Regions from separate parts of the Sporosarcina sp. FSL K6-1508 genome, predicted to be linked through region 1. Evidence: riboswitches for the same ligand, from Rfam matches in the RefSeq annotation. Region 1 holds a riboswitch; each other region holds the start of a gene.
The links. Region 1 has a riboswitch for thiamine pyrophosphate ahead of tenA (thiaminase II). Riboswitches for the same ligand answer to the same signal wherever they lie in the genome.

Region 1 (5,702 bases):
TATCATTGCAACCATCAACGAGGAAAAGGTTCAAGCGCTATTTTTAGAAACAAGTATCGATCCACGTAGCATGGAAATGGTATCAAGGGAAACGAATGTGCCGATTAAAGGAAAAATCTTTACAGACTCTCTAGGGAAACCTGGTGATGATGGCGATACGTATGTAAAAATGCTTAGATGGAACGCAGACATGATTTATAGTGGTTTGAATCAATAACAACATGATGAAGCAGCCAAGACTTTTCTCTTCAAAAGTCCTGGCTGCTTTTTGGAGGAAATGGTTGTATCGGTGATAACCACGTTTGGGTCGGTGATAACACAATCCATGGCGGTGATAACCTCAGTGTAAGCTTGTTTCTTGTTAGTCCATATTAATGAAAATTCCATCAAGATTTGCTTTGTTTTTCAATAATCCGGTTTCTGTCATCCAATCGGCAGTTGCTTGCCATGCCTGTTCCTCCTGCTCACCAAACGTACCAGGTGCTTTCATTTTCGGAAGAAGAATTGAAAGCGACTCACTTTCAACGACCTCGACGAGTGGGAAATTCGCTTCATCCTGGTATTTTAGCAAGATAGACAGCGCTTCTTCAGGATTTTTCTCCATATCATCGAAGGCTCTTCCGGCAGCGCGCCAAAATGCTTCGATGTTCTTTTGGTCTTTCTTCCAGGTATCGTCACTTGTCACAACAATAAGTTCATAAAACGAAGGTATTTCGAAGTCTGTCGGGTCAATATACCCTGTTGGAAATCCTTCATATTCAAGTAGCGGTACTTCATGATTAATATATGCCCCGATAACAGCGTCTGCTTTTTTTGAAATCAATGCAGAATTTAATTCAAACCCCACATCGACCATGTTTACTTTACCGTAGTCTGCACCATCTGCTTTCATCATTGTTTCTAGTATTGCTTCGTTCAAAGGGATTCCTGAATAGCCTACAGTTTTTCCTTCTAGATCTTTTGGTGACTCGATACCACTTTCTTTTAAAAATGCTACGTGATTCAATGGCGAACGAACGAGAACGCCGACGGATTTAATACCGATATTCTGTTCAGACTTTGCAATTATAACGTCAGGCTGATAGGTGATGCCCATAGTCACTTTTCCTGTTGCTGCAAGGTTAATAGGATCAGTCGGACTTGCGGGGAACTTGATATCCAGTTCAATGCCTTCATCTTTGAAATAACCTTTTTCCTCCGCAACATAAAGGAAGCTATGTACCGCATTAGGATACCAATCAAGCATGATACTTACCTTTTCTGTTTTTTCATTAGTATTGCACGCGCTGAGCAATAGAATTAGCGCGATACTTGTTAGTGATAATGTGATTTTCTTCAATTCTTAATCCTCCATTTTAACGTTCGATTTTCAATAATGGTCACACAGATGAATAGACCGATTCCGACGGCACTCAGTACAAAGATGGGCGCGAAAACAGCTGCACCATCGAACTGCGTCATCATGCGCCGGCTAAAGTAACCAAGTCCAGCCTGAGCACCGAGCCATTCCCCGATAGCCGCGCCAATCACACTGAGGGTCACGGCGACTTTCATTCCAGAAAAGAAATGGGGAAGGGCAGTTGGCACGGAATATTTATAGAAAATATCCTTTTTTGAAGCACCCATCGTCAAAAAGAGTTCTTTTATATCTTTTTTTCCTGACGATAAACCATCGAATGTATTCACTGTTATCGGGAAAAATGTGATGAGCACAGTAACGGCAACTTTGCTCCAAATTGTGTATCCGAACCACAGTACAAAAATAGGTGCAAGTGCAATAATAGGAACCATTTGAGATGCAATGAGAATTGGATAGAGTGCTTTTCGTACGCCGGGACGGGAAGACATTAGCACTGCAATTGCTGTTCCTGAAATAATCGAAATGGCTAAGCCGATAACAATCGTCATCAAAGTAACCGGCAGATGTTTCAACAATAATACTTCCTTCAGTTCCCAAAAACGTATAAAAATTTGAATAGGGGAAGGTAGAATGAACGCTTTACCGTAAAGGCGTGCGCTCAACTCCCAGATACTTAGAAATCCTAAAATAATTACTAAGGATGTCGTATTTTTCACAGCGTTACCTCACTTCTAAGCTTGCCGATAAGCAGTTCTTTTAGCTGGAGCATTTCAGCGCGATGTAAATCGTTTCTTAGTCGAGGTCTTTCAAGAGGCACTTCGATTTCCACGAAAGAAGTGACAGGTTTGTTTTGCAACAGAAAAATACGATCTGACAGAAACAGTGCTTCCTCTACGTCATGTGTGATGAAAAGCACAGTTGATTTGCGCTTTTCCCATTGATTGATGAGCCACTCTTGCATAGCCAGTCGGGTGATGGCGTCGAGTGCTGAAAACGGTTCATCCAACAATAGGAGGGAATTGCCAGAAAGAACAGCGCGTAAGAAAGCGACGCGCTGCTTCATTCCACCCGAAAGTTCTTCTGGATAGTTATCCTCTGTTCCACCAAGGCCGAACTCTTGTAATAATGGTTGTACTTGTTCCTTGGCGGCCTTCTTATCTAATCCGGCTACTTCAAGTGGAAGGCATGCATTTTCTAAAATGGTTCGCCAAGGCAGTAGCAAATCTTGTTGGGGCATATAGCCGACCTTTCCGAGGCGCTGAGTATTTGGATTCCCTTCAAGAGAAATGGTACCGTTTGAGGGTTCATCTAATCCGGTTACAAGACGGAAAATCGTGCTTTTACCGGAACCGCTAACACCAATTATCGAAATAAACTCACCGGGAAGAATGTTGAATGACAGATTATCGAGTATGCTGTTGCCTGATTGGTACGTGAATGAAACACCGTCAAACGATAGCATTTATCATTTCAACTCCAGGCCACATTTGTTTTGTATTTGCCATATCCCAAAACATATATTCATAACGAGTTGTATTGAGGAAGATCTCCTCGAGCTTTAACAGTTCATGCTCCGGTTTTCCTTCTGTTGATTTGTTCATTAAATCAATACACCAGCCCGCAAGTTCCTCGAATTCATCCGAAGAATACATCTGAATCCAATCGCCATATAACGAGTGATCGGCAGCACCTGGAATAGCATTTAGCTCCTTACCGATTTCCCAGTAACTCCATGCGCAAGGAAGCAGAGCAGCCATCACTTCCGCAACGGTTCCATTTTGACAGACGTGTAACATGTAGTGCGTATAGGCAAGAACAATTGGTGACGGCTTAGCATTTTCAAGTTCCTGTTCAGAAATGCCGAACCGCAGCGCGTAGCTTCGATGCAGGGCCATTTCCTTGTTCAGCGTCCCATCGAGTAGTGTCGCAAATTTGCCCATCGTTTCCAAGTCGTCGGCTTTTACAGCCCCAATCGCAAATAGTTTTGCATAATCAATCAAATACAAGTAATCCTGTACCATATAAAACCTGAATTTATCCGGATCAAGCGTCCCATCGCCAATTCCTTGTACGAAAGGATGGCTATGATTCTGTCTCCAGATTGGTAACGTCTTTTCAAGTAATCGTTCGGTGAACTTCATAACTAAAACACTCCCCCTTTGATTTTATCCAATTAAATAAACGTAACAAAAAACCCACTCCTTGAAGAAGAAGTGGGTTGTAGACAGACAACAGTGTCCCGGAAAACAGACCGGCAGAATTATTGTGTCAGCACCTCTTCCTTACGCTGGTATTAACCAGTTCAAGTTATAAGGGTCAAGGCACATGCCTCTCTCAGCTCTGTTAGAGCACCCCTAGCGGTGGATCATATGAAATTGGACTCATTGTCATTATAGGCATACTAAAATTAGAAGGTCAACCTTAACATTGGAAAAAGTAAAAAGGAATGTATGTTTCATTTTTACGGAATTATCCTGTAAAGTAGAGAGAAAGAACATTGAAAGGGGAAATTGAAGTGAAATTTTTTCATACTGCGGACTGGCATTTAGGCAAGCTCGTTCAAGGGATTTATATGACGGACGGACAGCGTTATGTCCTTGATCAATTCATTGAGGCAATTAGAGAAGAGAAGCCGGATGCGGTCGTTATCGCAGGCGATTTATATGACCGTGCGGTACCCCCGACAGAAGCGGTTGCACTACTCGATGAAGTGCTCGGAAAAATCACCATGGAACTTGAGACACCTGTCCTTGCAATTAGCGGTAACCACGATAGCCCAGGACGCCTCCATTTTGGAAGCGGATTGATGCGAGTGAATGGTTATCATATTGCCGGTCAAATGACGAAAGAAATAGAGCCGATCGTTTTAACGGATGAATTCGGAGAAGTCCATTTTCATCTCGTACCGTTTGCAGATCCATCGATTGTAAAGCATTTATATGGTGATGAAACAATCGTGAATCATAATGATGCAATGAAAAAAGTGATAGCTGGAATTCGTGAACAAATGGCAGATGGTGCACGACATGTGTTTGTAGGACATGCGTTTGTGACACCTCACGGGGAAAGTGAAGACAATACGAGTGACTCGGAACGGCCACTGGCAATTGGCGGAGCAGAATACGTTTCGGCACATCTTTTCGAACCATTTCACTACACAGCACTTGGACATTTGCATCAGGCACATTATGTGTTAAATGAAACGGTGCGGTTTGCAGGATCGCCAATGAAATACTCGATTTCAGAAGAAAACCATAACAAAGGTTTTTTAATTATTGAACTTGATGCGGAAGGACAAGTTGTTGTTGAAAAACGTGCGTTGAAACCGAAGCACGATATGCGGACAGTTGAAGGGATTATGGAAGATATTTTATTACATACGGTGAGTGAGGACTACGTATTCGTCAAACTATTGGATGAGACACCGGTCTTATTCCCCATGGAAAAAGTTCGGTCGGTCTATCCGAATGCGATGCATGTTGAGCGTAAAGTGTTTATACAGACTGCAAATTCGAGGGATGAACAACGGATGGAACATGTGAAGCATGATGATTTAGCACTATTTAAAGCATTTTATGATGAGATGAAAGGCGAAGCGCCAGACACGGAAACGGAAACTCTTTTTGCGGAAGTGCTCCATGAAGTTATGCATAAGGAGGGGACAGGACATTGAGACCAATCCAACTAATAATGACAGCATTTGGACCATATAAAGGGATGGAAACGGTCGATTTCAGGGAATTGAAAGACAATCGGCTATTCGTCATTTCGGGTGCAACAGGTGCAGGGAAAACGACGCTTTTTGACGGTATTTGTTTTGCGCTATACGGTCAGGCGAGCGGAGAAGACCGAACGGATAACCGTGCGATGCGAAGTGACTTCGCTGACGATGCAGTTCAAACGACCGTTGAGCTGACGTTTGACATTCATAATCGGACATATCGGATTATGCGGCAAATTCCATATGTGAAACAGGGGAATAAATCTGAAACGACCGCGCGATGCGAGTTCTATGAACTTACGGCAGACGGGGAAGTACCACTAGTTGAAAGACAGATTGTATCTGAAATTAATAAGAAGGCGGAGGAACTGATCGGTTTTACACAGGCGCAATTCAGTCAAATTGTGATGTTGCCGCAAGGAGAATTCCGGAAGTTTCTAACATCGGATACAGAAAACAAAGAAACAATCATGCGGAAAATATTTAAAACAGATCAGTACCGTGAAATTGTAGAACGATTGAAAGAGAAAAAAGACAATGCACAGCTGATATTGACAAAAGAGATGCAACAGAGCGAGGGGCATATTAGCCAAATAACTTCCCTACTGCCGGAACGTGAGT
Region 2 (5,702 bases), 300 kb from region 1:
ATTCCTTGACTCTATTGCAAATAGAGACCGCTAATTTAAAATTTACAGGAATTTATGATTTTAGTAGCGGGCAGTTTAATAATGAGGTAGTGCAATAGATGTAATGGAGTGAAAACTGTATAGTAATCAGTACGATGAACGGACGTACATAAATAAATTTTTAACGAGAGTGAGTTGAAGCGAGTGGACAGTGTAACCAAATCCTACTTCGAAAACCTGGAAGCAAAGGACAAAGATATTCAAATTGAAGCATATAATAATATTATTGCAGCTACAAAAGAAGAGGTGGACTGGGCTTATGAAGTTTGGGACCAATTAAAGGGATGGCTGACAGATACCGATAATCACAGAAGATCCAGGGCAGCTCAGTTCCTAGCTGGTCTTGCGAAAAGTGATCCTGAAAAACGCATAGTAGGCGATTTTTCAGCGTTATGGGAAGTGACCAGAGATCCAAAATTTGTTACTGCCCGTCATAGCTTGCAATCGATATGGAAAGTCGGGTTAGCTGGAAAGGAACAAAAGGAAATGGTGATTAATCATATAGTGGATCGCTTTCAAAACGGTGCGGATGAAAAACATTACACCTTGATTCGATTTGATATGATTCAAGGCTTGAAAAATTTATATGATGTATTAAAAGAGGAAGAAATTAAACAACTAGCAATGGATTTGATTGAGACAGAAGAAGATATCAAATACCGTAAGAAGTATATGACTGTATGGAAATGAAGAGTCTAGAGTAAACTTCCAAAAAATCTGTGTTCACAATCGAAAGGTAATTAAAAGTACCTGGCTGGCACAATTTCGAATTGTGTTAGTACCAAGTACTTTTTTGATGTCCATTGATAGTCATTTGTGACAAGTAACTTAAACTACTAGCATCCATCTAATTCCTAATATGTTGACGAAACCCCAAATAGTATCCAAAAGTGTTATAATTAGAGTTAAATCAAATCGGGTTTTATCAATTAATTTCTCGAATTAGAGGAGGGCTTTAAACAAAGATGAAGAAAATACGCACACTGTTTTTCGCTCTAGCATTGACAGTAGCTTTGCCAATGTCAGCTACGATTGTATTAGCAGCTAACGAGGCAGAAGGTCAAGCTGTTAAGTCAGAAGACATCACGACTGTCGTGAAGTTTACGGATATTCCAAATAGCCACTGGGCGAAAAATGAAGTTATGCAACTTGTAGAAATGGGTATCATGAAGGGTTACGGCGATATGCAGTTTCGACCTGACGTAGCAATAACTGTTGGGGAGGCTGCACAATCTTTTACAAAAGTGGGATATGAATCCTTAATCAAAGACGTGGCAAGCAATTCGCTTGGGATGGATGAACCTCTAACACGTCAGCAAATGGAGTCGGCATTAATACGCGCATTCAATTTGCAAGGTAGTGAACTAATCGATTGGCCAAGCCTTACTTCATTGGATAAAGGGAGTGTTGGTATAGTTCCCAAATACGGAACGATGCCAGGCACAGAGAATGGTCTGTTCAATCCAGAAACAACGGTCGACCGTGCTACTTTTGCGGTGGTTCTGCATCAAGGACTTGTAGAAAATGGTAACATTGAAACCATCAAAAAGTATGCGTTAACTAATTTAAAGCTGTCGCCTAATTTTATTCGAATTCCCTCTACTGTTCATTTAATGAAGGTGTCATTTGATGAACATCCGATTTACTTAAGATCAGCAGAGGATATCCTTTTCACGAATCATACGAGAATTGATAATACGTTTTCACGAGATAATATTTACACATATAATGTCGGAGAACAAGGTGCAATAATAGAGCTAACGGTGCGTTCTTTTGATAATGGGGATTACTTCTTGTTTTCGAAAATTAACAATCCTACTGAATCTGCTGTAACGGTTGATGTTATTCAAAAAGAAAATGAAGTTGCTTCATTTGAGTTAAACCGTTATGACCGCTACAAGATTAAACGTAATGAAGAAGATGTCTTTGGCAGTGACACAACGTCCTATCCAACAGGCTTACTGCGTTTTGTAAAGCAAGACGGGTCAGTGAAAGAGCGGATGGTCGGACAGTCATATTTATCGAAGCAATTGTCATTGGAGTATGAGGATGAGGGTTACAGCTACATGCGTCAATTACTAGGTGAAAAAGAAGCATTATCGTATGCCCAAGTTGGCTCTACTCTACTATCCGTTCATACGTTGAATTCAAAAGGCGATGACATCGTAGATCAATGGTATATGAATGCGGATGGTCAATTGTTTGCAAATGAAGAGAATATGGAGAGCTGGATGCAGGAGTCAGCCAAGTATTATAAAAAACGTAATAATTGGTATACTGCGGGTGGTGCATTCAATAAAATGGCGACAACGACAGAACCAATGCCTGATAATGGGCAAGGCTATGGAAGAAACTTGCTTCTATTAAAAGAAGATCGAGCGCTGGTATTATATAATGAGCAAGAAGATCGTTATTTTGAGAACTTAATTTACAACTCCTTTGTTAATTTGAAGAATTTCAAAGGCGACAAAGAGTACTGGGAAACAGAAGTCACAAGCACCTATTTGAAAGATCTATACGACATTACTGCTCCATTCATTGATACACGTTTTAATGAGCAAATTGCGTTGTTCTACTATAATAGTGGTGCCGATTTTGGAATCAAAAATGCGAAAGAACCGCTACGTAATTATGCGGACTTACTTGTTTCGCAAAAAAGTAAAGGAAATGTTATCCCTGTGAATGACAAATCCTATTACATTTCAGATTACTTCCCAATTGCACAGGAAGTGACGACGCATGCTTCTATGAATCACGTGTTGGGCGGTATGAACATTTTACTCATGGCCTACAATGAGTTCCATGATCAGAAATATTTAGATGCTGCTAGAGCTGTTCAAACAGCGATTGTAGCGGAAAAAGATGATTGGCTTCGTGATAGCGGCGATATTTGGTACCGTATTTCTCCACTGGGTGATTATAAAGGCGATGATTACAAGCATCTGACTTTAGAGGATTTATTAAATTCGTACAAACTTTGGAAAGATATTGATCCGACGTATTTGCCTTTGCTAGAAGAAATGATCGCTTCAAAAGCATCATTTTTATCGAATGAAAAGCTTGGCTACACAACCAAAATAAAGAATGGTTTACGTGATATCGACTTATTGAAGTATCTTCCAGAGGGTGAAGAACGAACGGACGCATTATAAAAAAACACTAATTAAATAGATACTGCTAGGGGAGCCGTTTAGGCTGAGACGCATCATACATGTAAACCCTTCGAACCTGATCTAGTTCATACTAGCGTAGGGAAGCAGCTGAAATCCTACAATCACTGTCTTTATATATGTAGAAAACAGCCGCTTTCCAATTATGGAAGGCGGCTGTTTTCTATTCCATTACAGTTTCACTGAAGTAAAATATAGATAAAGAATGGATGGGTGAAATGGAAAAGAGAATCAGTAGCTTGGTTGATGAACGTCAAGAGGAGTTGTTGCGATTGCTTGGAGATCTGGTCCGATTTCCAACTGTCAGTCCGCCTGCAAGAAATACAGCTGGCGTGCAGAAGTATATTCAAGACTTTTTAGAACAAGAGAAGTTCGAAACGGCTAGTTGGGATGTGTTTTCTGGCGATCCAAATGTTATAGGCATTAAAAAAGGAACAGATGGCACTCTGCATAATAGCTTAATCATTAATGGTCATATAGACGTTGCGGAAGTGGGGGATGAAACAGAGTGGACTGTGCCTGTCTTTGATCTGACGACGAAAGATGGCTTTGCATATGGACGGGGAACTTCTGATATGAAAGGTGCAGTGGCGGCGACTTTAATGGCCGTTAAATTAGTAAGGGAATTGGGTGTTGAACTTAAAGGCGATTTGCAAATCCAGACGGTCATTGGGGAGGAAGCAGGAGAAGCTGGAACACTTTCGTGTATGGAAAAAGGCTATACGGCAGACTTCGCGCTTGTAGTAGATGGCAGTGATCGTCAAATTCATGGTCAGGGTGGTGTAATAACCGGCTGGATAACAATCAAAAGTAAGGAAGTTTTCCATGATGCGATGAGGATGAGTATGCTCCATGCAGGTGGTAACGTCAAGGGGGCCAGTGCGATCGAGAAGATGATGAAAGTGATTGCTGGACTGCAAGACTTGGAACGTCACTGGGCCGTGACAAAACAGTATCCGGGGTTTGCACCGGGTATGAATACTATCAACCCGGCAGTTATAGAAGGTGGAAGACATGCGGCTTTTGTTGCGGATGAATGCCGACTTTGGATCACTGTTCACTTTTATCCGAATGAAACGTATCAATCTGTGGTGAATGAAATTGAAGATCACCTTAACCATGTAGCCAAAGCGGATCCATGGCTGCGAGAAAATCCGATTCAATATCGCTGGGGCGGAAAATCGATGATTGAAGAGCGAGGAGAAATATTCCCGGCGCTGGAAATGAACGCGGATCATGCAGCTGTTCAACTGCTTGCAGATTGTCATGAGCAAACCGAAAAAAGTCCTGTAGTCATCGGTATGTCGAGAACAGTAACAGACGCGGGATGGTTAGGTGAGGCAGGAATTCCAACAGTTATCTATGGACCCGGGAAGTTGGAAGAAGCTCATTCTGTCGATGAAAAGATAAGCATCGATGAGTTACTAACTTTTACCAAGACGCTTATGCTCTTTATAATTGAATGGTGTAATATGAAAAAATAAGAGAAACGCTAAAACGTCTTCCATCGGTTCTATCTGCTGGAAGACGTTTTTATAGAAGAGTCTGTGTAGTGTTCGTTGAGTAATAGTGCTTGAACACTTTCCGTTTTAGTTACTAATGAGACTTTCCAATTTAAAACTTCTCTTTATTCAAACGCGTCAATCCGTTTTTCACTCATTAAATCACTAACGGTACCTAGTTGGTATCCTTTGTCTTTCATGCCATCTATCATCGATTTTAATCCCTCAGACGTGGGTTTTGTAGGATGCATAAGAACCATTGAGCCATTTCCCACACCTGTCAAAACGCGATTTACCATTTCCGTTGTCGCTGGCTTTTTCCAGTCAACCGTGTCGACCGTCCAAAGAATGGTTTTCATACCGAGTTCATTAGCAACAAGAATTGTTTCCTGATTAAAGCTTCCGCTCGGTGGGGCAAACCACTTCGGCTTCATGCCAAGTGTTTCTTCAATGACATCATTCGTTTTTGTCAATTCAACGATTGTCTCCTCCCTAGAACGCTGTTTAAGATCAGGATGACTGTAGGCATGGTTTCCAATTTCATGCCCCTCCAAGTTAATCATGGAAGTTAAATCAGGGTTCTTTTTAACCCAACTGCCGTCAAAAAAGAATGTAGCCTTGACGTTAGAATCATTCAAAGTTGCCAGGATGTCTGGGATGTATTCGTCGCCCCACGCAACATTGATTAATAACGCGACCATAGGTTTTTCTGGATTACCTTTATAAATAGGAGATGGGGGCAGATTTTCCAAATGAACTTGTGGTGAAACCTCTTTATAAACAAGTTTTTTCACATCAAAATCATTGCCAGCCAACATACTTTGATAACTTGCTTTGCTATCAATTACTAATCCGTTATAGCCTGGAATAGCTTTCCATATCTTATCAACAGTCGCATCAATTGGTTTTATATCATTCGCCAATGCATAGGATTGAATTTTGCTGAGTAAGTCTTCATTTTCAACAGTTGTCGGAATTGCCATTGTCGTTA
Region 3 (5,702 bases), 820 kb from region 1:
ATAGAACCTTGTTTCGAAAAGAAATCTTGCATGGATATTCATAAAGAATGCTACACTACGTTGAATTTTGTCTTCCAGCAACGCAATTTTTTCATCCTTCGTTTCCGCGGCTTTCACTGCAGCATCTGCGACAATCATCTCCGCGAATGTCGATGCTGTTTCAGCTACTCCCATCGCATATTGACGATTCATCCAATGGACGGGGCGCAGCGCGTATGAATGAAACGCGTGGCCTAGCTCATGGGCAAGTGTTGCAACATTTGACATGGTGCCACTATAGGTCATGAATATACGGGACTGTTCGGACACCGGCATACCCGTACAGAAACCGCCGGGACGTTTATTCGGACGGTCTTCCGCCTCAATCCAGCTATCTTCAAAAGCCTGACGGGAAAACGCTTCTAACTCTGGTCCAAATTCACCAAAATGCTTTAAGATAAATTCTGCGCCTTCTTGATAGGACATCTTTTTTGTCGATGCTGTTACTGGTGCATCAATATCATACCAGTTCATCTTTTCAGTACCTAGCATTCTCGCCTTCACCTTTAAGTATTCGACAAACGGCGCTTTATTTGCACCAATTGCTCCCCACATCGCATCAAGTGTTTCTTCACTCATCCGATTACGAAGAAGAGGTTCTTTTAATACCGAATTCCAGCCTCGTTTTTTGTAAACTTCCAGTCTAAAGCCAGCAATGTGATTTAAAGCCGATGCAAAGAAATCTTCTTTCCCTTCCCAAGCTTCTTCCAATGCCTCAAATGAGCTTTTTCGTACGTTTGCATCTTCATGTGAACTTAGGTTATTCGCCTGGCCTACAGAAAGTTCTTTTTGCTCCCCAGCCAATTCAATTTTTATTTTTATATCGCCGACGAGCATGTCGTATAACTGCCCCCAGCCATGATAGCCGTCGACGCTTAGTGAGGTAATTAAACTCTCTTCCTGTTCGGATAGTTTCAATTCGACTTCTTCACGCCACTCGTTCAGTACAAATGCAAACTCTTTGAGTTCGTCCGACTCGATTAACCCATTCCATGTATCCTCATCCGCTTTTGCAAGTGTTTGCCTAATTTTAAGCCCGACCGTAGAAAAGCGTGCCCCAAGTGCGCCCGTTTCACCTTGCAGTTGTAATGCTTTTTTATCTGTTGTATCTGCCGCAAGGAAACACCCGATAACAGCGCCTGCTTGCGACAGATTAAGTGCAACCTCTTTCAGGGATTCAATTAGAATTGACACTTCTTTTGCTACATCTGCTGACTTAGGAACTAGAAATGCAGATGCCGTTTCTTCTAATGAACTGAGACTTTCTTTCAGATTATCCAAGTGTGTTCGCAATTCTTGTGATCCACTTCCACCTTTAAAAAACACATCAAGATCCCACACTTCTGAATACATTTTTTGCGTCATTATAATTCCCCCTGATTCATTCTAAATTTTCCAAAAACACCTCTTGATTATAACATGAATATTCGGGAAGCGAAATATTACAATTGTGACGGAAGGTTCATACTTTCCTTCGCAGGTTCTCCCATTCCTCTGTATACTGTTCAGTAGGAGGATTTAAATATGTTTAGAATTATGATTATGATTTTTTCGCTCATTGCAGTTATCCTAGTCAATGCAGCTGCGAATATAATGCCTATCAACGGTAAAACAACTGGGGAAATTTCAAATAGCTTACCAGTGCTATTTACACCAGCAGGTTATGTATTTTCAATTTGGGCAGTTATTTACCTGCTTCTCGCTATCTGGTTGTATGGCTTCATGCGAAACAAAGCAACAGTTGAACATGCGTTATTTACCCGAAGAGCTGTCCTATTTGTGACCAGCTGCCTATTTAACATTGCTTGGATACTGCTCTGGCATTTTGGCTTTTTTGAATGGACGATTGTTGTCATTGTACTACTTCTCGTCACGCTATTGACCATTTACTTTACGTACTCTAAAAGAGATAATCATTTTTACGAAAGAGGTCCGATTGCTGTCTATCTTGGCTGGACTTTTGTCGCCACCATTGCAAACGTCAGCTATGTCCTGACGTTGCACGAGTGGTCTGGGTGGGGTCTAAGTGATCCTTTATGGACCGTTATCTACCTAACGTTTGCTACTGCGATTGCTCTTCATTTTTTGTACCATTATGCAGACATAGCATTCAACGCAGTTTTCATATGGGCATTTATTGGCATTGCAGTAAAAAATGGCGGAGATGAATTATTCGTTTCAGCTGCAGCCCTATTTCTCGCTGCCTCCATCGCAGCCTCTATTTTCTTTAGAAGAAGATCACTTACCTCTACAAAATAAAAAAATCGCCGTCCTCCAACAAAGGAGAAAACGGCGATTTTTTATTTACGCTCAAGAAGACGCGGTGCTGTAGTGAACAATAAAGACGTTACAATCGCTGCCAAAATAATTGCCGGTATCATGTAACTTGCATTATAAAGTAATGAATAAAGCCATACAGGCTGTCCTTCGGGTGCATAAGAAGCAAAGAATACGATTCCCCCGATAAAGTGGATTAGATATCGAAGAAAACCACCGATGACTGTTCCTATGACAATTGCAGTAACCATCGATCCTTTGTTACCTTTTGCTTTACTGCTTAACAGCCATGCTAGCGTAACACCAGCTACTCCGACGAGCGTATAAGCGACGAAATAATCGAGCGCCGCCTGTATAGGGTTTAATACAAATCCACCCATCAGAAGTTGCAATACACCTGATACGAACCCTGTCAGCATGCCGCCCATAATGCCCCAACGAAATGCCATGATGACAATCGGTAACATCGATAGTGTCACCGACCCACCCTGTGGCATTTTAAAACCAATCTGATCAAGTACAAATGAAATCGCACCTAAAATAGCTACCTCAAGTAAAAGTTGAAGTTTTTTCCGTTCCAATTTTATTCCTCCCCCTACCAGTTCAGCGTAGGATGTGGCCATAAAAAAAGACATCCCGGATAGATGGGACATCGAATATGTCAATTTCCATCCACATCCCTACGCAAGAATAATCTTACAGGTTCTAAGGGTCAGGACAACTTGTCCAATCTCAGCCAAAATAGGCACCCCTTGTGGTTCCAGTAATTCAGTTGTCCATTACATTGTATAAGATGGCCCCCCTTTAAGCAAGATGATTAATAAGGATGGAAAGTATCCGATATAGTAAAAGTACAATGGAGGGATATCTTTGATGAACAGTAAACTACTAGCTGCCTTATGCTATTTTAGCGTTTTTTTCGCCCCTTTACTTCTGCCTGTCATCGTTTATTTCGTTACGGACGACCGGGAAGTAAAAACCCACGCAAAACGCTCATTTGTTTCCCATCTTGTTCCTACCGTACTTCTTATTGCGGGATTAGTCATTTTTTCTTTTTCAATGTTTTCCTTTACGTACAGCATGGATGAGATGCCGAGCGGAAATTTCGGCTTTTGGCAACTAACTCCCCTTCTTTTCATGCTTGTCTACGGAATACTCTTATTGGCTATTCTTATTTGGAACGTATTTCAAGGCGTCAAAGTATTGAGATAAATGTTTACAAAACAGCCATTACGGGAAAAAGTAAGAAATGCTTTATCTAGGAGTGATTTCTGATGAAACTTGGCAGATTACTGAAAACCGCTATAAAATGGGCACCCGTCGTCTATCCGATTGTACGAAAAGTGATGTCGAAAAAAAAAGCGGCTGGTACTACAATTCCACGAAGATAAATTGAAAGCCTGCAAACATTTTTAAAGTTTGCAGGCATTTTTGTTCACCTCATTATGATATAGTATGGTATGAAAAAGAATGAACGGAAGAAAGGACTTGTGCATAATGATTGCAAAAACTGAGCAAGAAATTGAAGCGTTAAAAAAAATCGGCAAAATTGTTGCTGAAATCAGGGAAGCGATGAAAGAAGCAACCGTCCCCGGTAAAACGACGAAAGAAATCGATGATATTGGAGGACGCCTATTCGAAGAGAAAGGTGCAATCTCGGGACCCATCGCAGAGTATGATTTTCCTGGCTTTACATGCATCAGCGTTAACAGTGAAGTTGCCCACGGTATGCCTGGTTCACGCATCATAGAAGACGGAGATCTTGTTAATATTGACGTCTCTGGTTCCTACAATGGTTATTTTGCTGACACAGGCATTTCATTTGTCGTTGGTACACCCGATGACAAGAAACAGCAATTATGCGATGTGGCTAAAAGTGCTTTTGAACGTGCAATGACAAAAGTTAAAGCAGGTTCTAGCTTAAATCAAATCGGTAAAGCAGTTGAACGCGAAGCAAAAGAACATGGCTTAAAAGTCATCAAAAACTTGACTGGCCACGGTATCGGTAAAGCGTTGCACGAAGAACCTTCGCATGTACTCAACTATTATGACGCTTGGGATAAGACGCTTTTAAAAGAAGGAATGGTTCTCGCAGTTGAACCTTTTATCTCTGAAAAAGCGGAGCATATTATCGAATCAGGAGATGGTTGGACGTTCATTACACCGGACAAATCCCTCGTAGCTCAAATCGAGCATACAATCATCGTTACAAAAGGCGAGCCAATCATTTTGACACAACTATAATCAGTGTGTGGTGCTTTCTTTCAACAAATATAGAAAAGGGCTATCCGTGGAAATCCAATGTACTTGGATTTCCGGATAGCCCTTTTTACTATTTCTTTTTAGTAGTTGCGATTGTTTTTGAATTTCCTTCTGCTAAGTGGCCTTTATACCAGACTTTTTGGACCGTTTTGATTCCCTTAGTCAGCTTACGGTAATCCCGTTCTTCAGGGTATGATAACAGCGTCAGCACTTCCCCGTCTCCGCCTGCACGCCCTGTTCTGCCTGAACGATGTAAGTATTGCTCAACAGTATGCGGCACGTCAACGTGGATGACATGCGTTAATCCGTCAATATCTAGACCGCGTGCTGCAAGATCTGTCGCTATCAAAATTCGAAGCTCGCCTTTACGGAAACTATCCAATGTTTGCTGTCTTTCAAATTTCGTCATTTCTGAATGAAGAACCGCAATCGGCGCTTCATTATACTTAAGCTTCATTTCTTTCATACGAAGCTGATCCACATTATTAATAAAAGCAAGGGCACGAATTCCCTTTAAATAAGAAATTCCGCGCAAGACATCCGTTTTATCACGAGCATCAGTCTTTACAAACGAATGAACAACTTTACCCGATTTCGGCATCTCTTCCGCGCCTACCTGGATTCGGATTGGATCAGTCATAAACTTGCTAGCAACAATTTCAATTTCATCTGTAATTGTTGCGGAGACGGCTACAACTTGTCTTTCCGGGTTTGCTGCTTCAATCATATTTTTTACAACGACACGATGATCGCGCGCCAAAAGCTGATCACCTTCGTCGAGAACAATGTGGCGTATATCGTGCATCTTTAACTTTTTCACTTTGATGAGTTCCGCTAAACGGCCAGGTGTTCCTACCACAATTGATGGTTTTTTCTTTAATTGTTCTATCTGGCGCTGCATATTAGCCCCACCAATTAGTTGTGTAACCGTGATACTTGTTCCGGTCACCCATTCCCTGATGACGTTAACTATTTGCATCGACAGCTCCTGTGACGGCGTAATAATCAGCGCCTGCGTTTGTTTTTTATCGCCATCAACCAATTGTAGAAGCGGTAATACAAATGCCAGCGTCTTACCTGAACCAGTCGGCGATTCTGCAACTATGTCTTTTCCTTCAAGCATC
Region 4 (5,702 bases), 1.3 Mb from region 1:
ATTCTTCCAAACTCCGCATCGACGGTTATTGAAATGTTTAGTTATTATTTTATCAATGCAATGGTGACCATTAGCGGGATTATCTTTTTGGTCACAGCGCAAACGTCATTGGTAGCTAGCAAAATTAAAGAACTACAGCATTTTGGGAAGTTCAATGAAGTATTTATTTTATCGCTGCTTATCTTTTTTACAAATCTAGTCGTTAAGTTGCTTTGTGATCACTTTCAGAAAAGACCATTCAAACAGTCGTGAGGGGGATTTTATAGTGAAAAAGATGAAGGTAATTGTATTGTCGCTAATTGCTTTAAGTCTAGTGTTTATATGGGCAGGCCGTAACAGTGGCAAAGCGGATGAAGGAAAGGTTGTCATTTATACAAATGGGGATGAAGCGGCTTCTGAAGCTATGGAAGGTGCGCTGAATGAAGCGGGGTATGAAGGACAATACGTGCTCCAATCGTTAGGAACTTCCGAATTAGGCGGGAAACTGATGGCAGAGGGCGATAAAATCGAAGCCGATGTTGTGACGATGAGTTCTTATTTCATCGAAAGTGCCCAACAACAACATGCCATGTTTCAGGATTTAACGTTTAGTACAAATGCGTTGGAACAAAATCCGCCCTATTACGCACCGATTTTAGGCAATACAGGGTCCATTTTCATCAACACAGAAGTACTCAAACAAAAGGGTTTGCCGATGCCAACTTCCATGAAAGATTTGGCGAAACCCGAGTTTAAGGGGTTGGTATCGATACCAAACATTATGGATTCTTCAACTGGCTGGCTGCTAGTCCAAGCGATTATTAGCGAATATGGGGAACAAGACGGTAAAACGGTCCTTCAAGATTTAATTGCTAATACGGGTCCGCATCTTGAAAGTTCGGGCTCAGGTCCAATTAAGAAAGTGCAAGCTGGTGAAGTGGCTGCAGGTTTTGGTTTGCGCTACCAAGCAGTGATGGCTAAAGAATCAGGTTTACCGATTGAGTATGTCGATCCAATTGAAGGCAACTTTTCACTCACAGAATCAATTGCGGTTGTGAATAAAGACGATGCAACAACGAGTTTAGCGATGGACATGGCTGAAATCATTACTAAAAATGCGCGAAAAGAGTTGCTGACACACTATCCGGTTGCGCTTTACGAAGGTGAAACAGTGATGGATGTGAACAAACCAGCTTATGCGACGCAATTTGAACAACCATTAACCGTCGAACTCTTACAGCAGCATCAAGAATTCTTTAAATCAGCTAACTAAAATTGGGGAGAGTGAAAAAATATGAATACCTATAAACTATTAACGCCAGGCCCGTTGACGACTACAAGTACGGTAAAACAGGAAATGCTGATTGATCGTTGTACATGGGAACAAGACTATAAAGAAATCACACAGAAAATCAGATCTCAGCTCCTTGAAATTGCACATGCTCCGAAAGAGCAATACACAACTGTACTCATGCAAGGAAGTGGTTCATTTGTCGTTGAATCAGTACTGACGACTGCCATTTCAAGAGATGATAAAGTGCTGATTATCACGAATGGTGCGTATGGCGAACGTATTGTGAAAATGGCTCAGTATATTGGACTGAATTACGCAGAATATAGCGTGGCATACAATGACTGTCCAAAGGAAGATGAAATAAGACTTATGTTAGAAGAGGATCAAGAAATTACGCATATCGTAATGGTTCATTGTGAGACAACGACAGGCATTTTAAATCCAATTGAGATGATTTCAAACTTATCGAAGGAACAAGGGAAAACACTAATCATTGATGCGATGAGCAGCTTTGGTGGAATGGAAATCAATGTAGCTGAGCTTGAAATTGATTATTTGATCAGCAGTGCAAATAAATGCATTCAAGGGGTCCCAGGGTTTGGTTTTGTCATCGCCAAACTTGAGAAGCTTGTTGTGTGTGAGGGCAATGCACGTAGTTTGTCGCTGGATTTATATGATCAGTGGAAAGGGATGGATCAGGATGGGAAATGGCGTTACACATCACCAACCCATGTAGTGGCTGCATTCGCAAAAGCATTGGAGGAATTAGTTGAAGAAGGCGGCATTCCAGCTAGATTTTCCCGTTATCAACATAATAATCGCTTGTTAAGAGAGCGATTTGAACAAGTGAATATCCATGCCTATATCTCAGTTGAAAAACAATCGCCCATTATTACAACCTTCCTTTTTCCAAATGAACAATTCGACTTTGAAGCGTTCTATTCGTTTATCAAAGACAGAGGTTATGTCATTTATCCAGGCAAGCTGACGGACGTAAATACTTTCCGCATTGGCAATATTGGTGAAATCTATGAGGAAGATATAGAGGGATTATGTGCTAGTGTGGAAGATTATATGAAAGTGGTGGCGATATGAATAAAATAGAGGGCGTTATAGTGGACTGGGCTGGAACAACAGTGGATTTCGGTTGTTTTGCACCTGTAAATGTGTTTGTTGATATTTTTAAAGACGCTGGTATTGACGTGACAATGGGAGAAGCAAGAGAGCCAATGGGGATGCTGAAAATTGATCATATCCGCGCTATGTTATCCATGTCTAGAATAGCTGTATTATGGGAAGAAAAGTATGGAAAGTCATTTAACGAACAAGATGTAGAAAAGTTATATGCGGAATTTGTACCTGCGTTGATGGCTTCATTATCAGCATATACGGATCCAATTCCTGGAGTTATAAAGGCAATTGACGTATTAAGAAATCGAGGATTGAAAATCGGATCGACAACGGGCTATACAACTACAATGATGGACGTCGTTGTTCCGAATGCGCTGGAAAAGGGGTATTCTCCAGATGTTTATATTACCCCTGATGATACAAATTCGATTGGAAGACCGTATCCTTATATGGTCTATCGGAATATGGAGCTGCTAAAACTATCGGCATCATGGAAGGTAGTAAAAGTAGGCGATACGATTTCAGATATTAAAGAGGGTGTCAACGCGGGTGTTTGGTCAGTTGGTGTCATTATTGGCAGCTCTGAAATGGGGCTGAGTTTAGAAGAATTTTCTAGCCTATCAGAAGCTGATAAAGAAACTGTGATTTCTAAAACGGAAGCTACATTTATGCAAAATGGCGCTGATTTTACGATTTCGACGATGCGGGAACTTCCGCAGCTTATAGATCAAATAAATAGTCTTATTTCGGATGGCAAGCGGCCAAATTCAAGAACAGCATTGGTGCTTGTATAGGCAGAGGAAATAACATGCGACGTTCATAACACGATCGACAGTCTATTAGTACGAAAAAATGCAGTAAATACTCTACTCTCAATTGAGACGGGAGTTTTACTGCTTTTTTTATGGTAATTTGCAGTTGGAAGTGGCGCTTGTAATTCCATGCGGAAGCTTGGTATTTTTAAAGTATCAGAAAACTGAGATGTTTTCTTTGAAGAATAAAAGGGGAATAGAGTGATAGGGATAACTACAATTATTTTGCGAAGGGGTGGAGCGTGTATGGAAAAAACAATATATATCGTGCGTCATTGCTCCGCAGAAGGACAGGCACCACACGCAGAATTGACCGCTGAAGGGATTTTACAGGCGGCGCAACTTGCGGAATACTTTGATGGTATCGAGGTGGATCGAATTATTACAAGTCCATTTTCACGTGCACGTCAAACGGGTTGGCCTTTAGCGGAAAGAAAAAATCTACATGTAGAAGTGGATAGTAGACTTGGAGAACGCGTACTGAGTTCAACTGAATTCAAAGACTGGTTGATAAAGCTGGAAGATACTTTTTTAGATCTTCATCTGAAATACGATGGTGGAGAGTCTTCACGAGAGGCAATGACGCGGGTCTGTGATGTGCTGGATGAGTTGGAAGAAGGTTCGCAAACCGTGCTTGTGACACATGGCAATTTAATGGCGTTGTTGTTGAGGTGTTATGACGAACGATTCGGCTTTGAGCAGTGGCAGGCACTGACGAATCCGGATGTGTATATGCTACGGATAAAGGATGAAGACTCTGAAGTAAAACGGGTGTGGGACTCCAAGTAAAAACAGGCCGATTGGATAGCGGCCTGTTTGTTGTATGAAAGTAGTTTTGTGTGAATCTCAACCCATTGCTAAACTAGTTGTAATGACCGCGGCGATAATAATGAGTGATCCGAAAAAACTGATCCACATGGATTTGTCAGGATTAGTAGGTCTGCTGTCAGTTTTGTGCATAAGTGGCGCCTTCTTTCAGTTTGGTATCTTTCACTATACTCTTCCCGGACTCTTAATGGAATAAACTATTTAAGGGTGATGGCTTGATTTTTTTACGATTAATTAATTGATATGGGGATCATCTTCAACGTTTCCGAGCGGGTTATGGTACACTTAACTCAAAGCTGAATATTTAAACAACCACTAGGGGAGCCTTTTTAAGGCTGAGACGTGCATGGATGCGCGGACCCTTGGAACCTGATCCGGATTATACCGGCGTAGGAAAGTGGGTACGCCCTTTATGAATTGTTAAATGGCTAGCCGCTTTCTAACGCCACCGGGAAGCGGCTTTTTAGTATAGGTAAAGGGGTGGCGAATCGGATGGTAGATGTGGCATTGACGATTGCGGGGTCTGACAGCGGCGGCGGGGCCGGAATACAAGCGGATTTAAAAACGTTCCAGGAATTAGGCGTTTTCGGTACATCGGCGCTGACCGCGGTAACGGCACAAAATACATTTGGTGTAACGGCAATTCAACCGCTTGAAACGGCTATGATTACAGCGCAAATACAGGCAGTTATGGAAGATTTCAATGTCAAAGCGATTAAAACGGGGATGTTATTTTCGGCGGAGATTATCCACGCAGTGGGAGATATGTTTCATTGGAGTGGAATTCCGCTTGTCATCGATCCTGTAATGATTGCGAAGGGGGGGGCATCGTTGCTGAAAGAGGAAGCAGTTGAAGCATTAAAGACGGTCCTCGTCCCTCTCGCAGCGATTGTGATGCCGAATATTCCTGAGGCAGAAGTGCTTGCCGACATGACAATAAAAACGGAGATAGACATAGAACAAGCGGCGAAACGTATACTGGCTTTGGGCGCAGAGGCGGTCCTCATTAAAGGGGGCCATCGGAAGGAAGCGTCCTATGCAGAGGATTTGTACATGGGGGCGGACGGAAAACGATTTTCGGTCCGCGCACCGTGGATTGATACGAAAGATACGCATGGAACAGGGTGTACGTATTCTGCGGCGCTTACGGCGTTTCTGGCAAACGGGGAAACTGCAGCGAATGCCGTTATCGAGGCAAAATGTTTCATCCATGCTGCGATTGAAGATGGACTTAAAATTGGCGGCGGCCATGGTCCGACGAATCACTGGGCTTATGGGCGCCGTACGACCAAAAGAATGGAAGGAGTTGTCGTAAATGGATAAGCAGACAGTGAACTTGTATTTCATCATGGGCACATTGAATTTGGCGGGACGCAATCCGCTGCATGTATTAGAAGAGGCACTAAAAGGCGGCGTAACGTGCTTCCAATTGCGCGAAAAAGGACCTGGGGCGTTAACGGGTAAAGAATTGAAAGCTTTCGCACTTGAATGTCAGCAATTATGTGAACAATATAGTGTTCCTTTCATCGTCAATGATGATATAGATCTTGCGATTGAAATAGGGGCGGATGGTATTCATATCGGACAGGAGGACGGATGCGTTTCGGCAGTGCGTAAGAAGGTTGGGCCGGAAATGCTGATTGGCGTTTCTACTCACA

Region 2: it holds a riboswitch for thiamine pyrophosphate, as region 1 does, so the genes downstream of both, MKZ11_RS10525 (acetylornithine deacetylase) here and tenA (thiaminase II) in region 1, are expected to answer to the same signal.
Region 3: it holds a riboswitch for thiamine pyrophosphate, as region 1 does, so the genes downstream of both, thiT (energy-coupled thiamine transporter ThiT) here and tenA (thiaminase II) in region 1, are expected to answer to the same signal.
Region 4: it holds a riboswitch for thiamine pyrophosphate, as region 1 does, so the genes downstream of both, thiD (bifunctional hydroxymethylpyrimidine kinase/phosphomethylpyrimidine kinase) here and tenA (thiaminase II) in region 1, are expected to answer to the same signal.

The regions. Positions count from the first base shown of each region.
Region 1 is NZ_JBBOXF010000001.1:2,388,104-2,393,805, forward strand. It holds gene MKZ11_RS11950 (metal ABC transporter substrate-binding protein) at 1-217, shown strand, start outside; gene MKZ11_RS11955 (ABC transporter substrate-binding protein) at 362-1,339, opposite strand; gene MKZ11_RS11960 (ABC transporter permease) at 1,336-2,076, opposite strand; gene MKZ11_RS11965 (ABC transporter ATP-binding protein) at 2,073-2,822, opposite strand; gene tenA (thiaminase II) at 2,809-3,501, opposite strand; TPP riboswitch at 3,623-3,726, opposite strand; gene MKZ11_RS11975 (exonuclease SbcCD subunit D) at 3,876-5,033, shown strand; gene MKZ11_RS11980 (SMC family ATPase) at 5,030-5,702, shown strand, end outside.
Region 2 is NZ_JBBOXF010000001.1:2,088,751-2,094,452, forward strand. It holds gene MKZ11_RS10510 (alpha/beta fold hydrolase) at 1-34, shown strand, start outside; gene MKZ11_RS10515 (hypothetical protein) at 184-729, shown strand; gene MKZ11_RS10520 (S-layer homology domain-containing protein) at 1,005-3,191, shown strand; TPP riboswitch at 3,209-3,311, shown strand; gene MKZ11_RS10525 (acetylornithine deacetylase) at 3,428-4,693, shown strand; gene MKZ11_RS10530 (polysaccharide deacetylase family protein) at 4,837-5,702, opposite strand, start outside.
Region 3 is NZ_JBBOXF010000001.1:1,569,289-1,574,990, reverse strand. It holds gene MKZ11_RS07705 (M3 family oligoendopeptidase) at 1-1,404, opposite strand, end outside; gene MKZ11_RS07700 (tryptophan-rich sensory protein) at 1,564-2,298, shown strand; gene thiT (energy-coupled thiamine transporter ThiT) at 2,340-2,897, opposite strand; TPP riboswitch at 2,977-3,079, opposite strand; gene MKZ11_RS07690 (hypothetical protein) at 3,190-3,528, shown strand; gene MKZ11_RS07685 (hypothetical protein) at 3,591-3,707, shown strand; gene map (type I methionyl aminopeptidase) at 3,814-4,560, shown strand; gene MKZ11_RS07675 (DEAD/DEAH box helicase) at 4,649-5,702, opposite strand, start outside.
Region 4 is NZ_JBBOXF010000001.1:1,093,054-1,098,755, forward strand. It holds gene MKZ11_RS05060 (ABC transporter permease subunit) at 1-252, shown strand, start outside; gene MKZ11_RS05065 (extracellular solute-binding protein) at 275-1,252, shown strand; gene MKZ11_RS05070 (2-aminoethylphosphonate--pyruvate transaminase) at 1,274-2,368, shown strand; gene phnX (phosphonoacetaldehyde hydrolase) at 2,365-3,198, shown strand; gene MKZ11_RS05080 (histidine phosphatase family protein) at 3,463-4,005, shown strand; TPP riboswitch at 4,352-4,457, shown strand; gene thiD (bifunctional hydroxymethylpyrimidine kinase/phosphomethylpyrimidine kinase) at 4,537-5,367, shown strand; gene thiE (thiamine phosphate synthase) at 5,360-5,702, shown strand, end outside.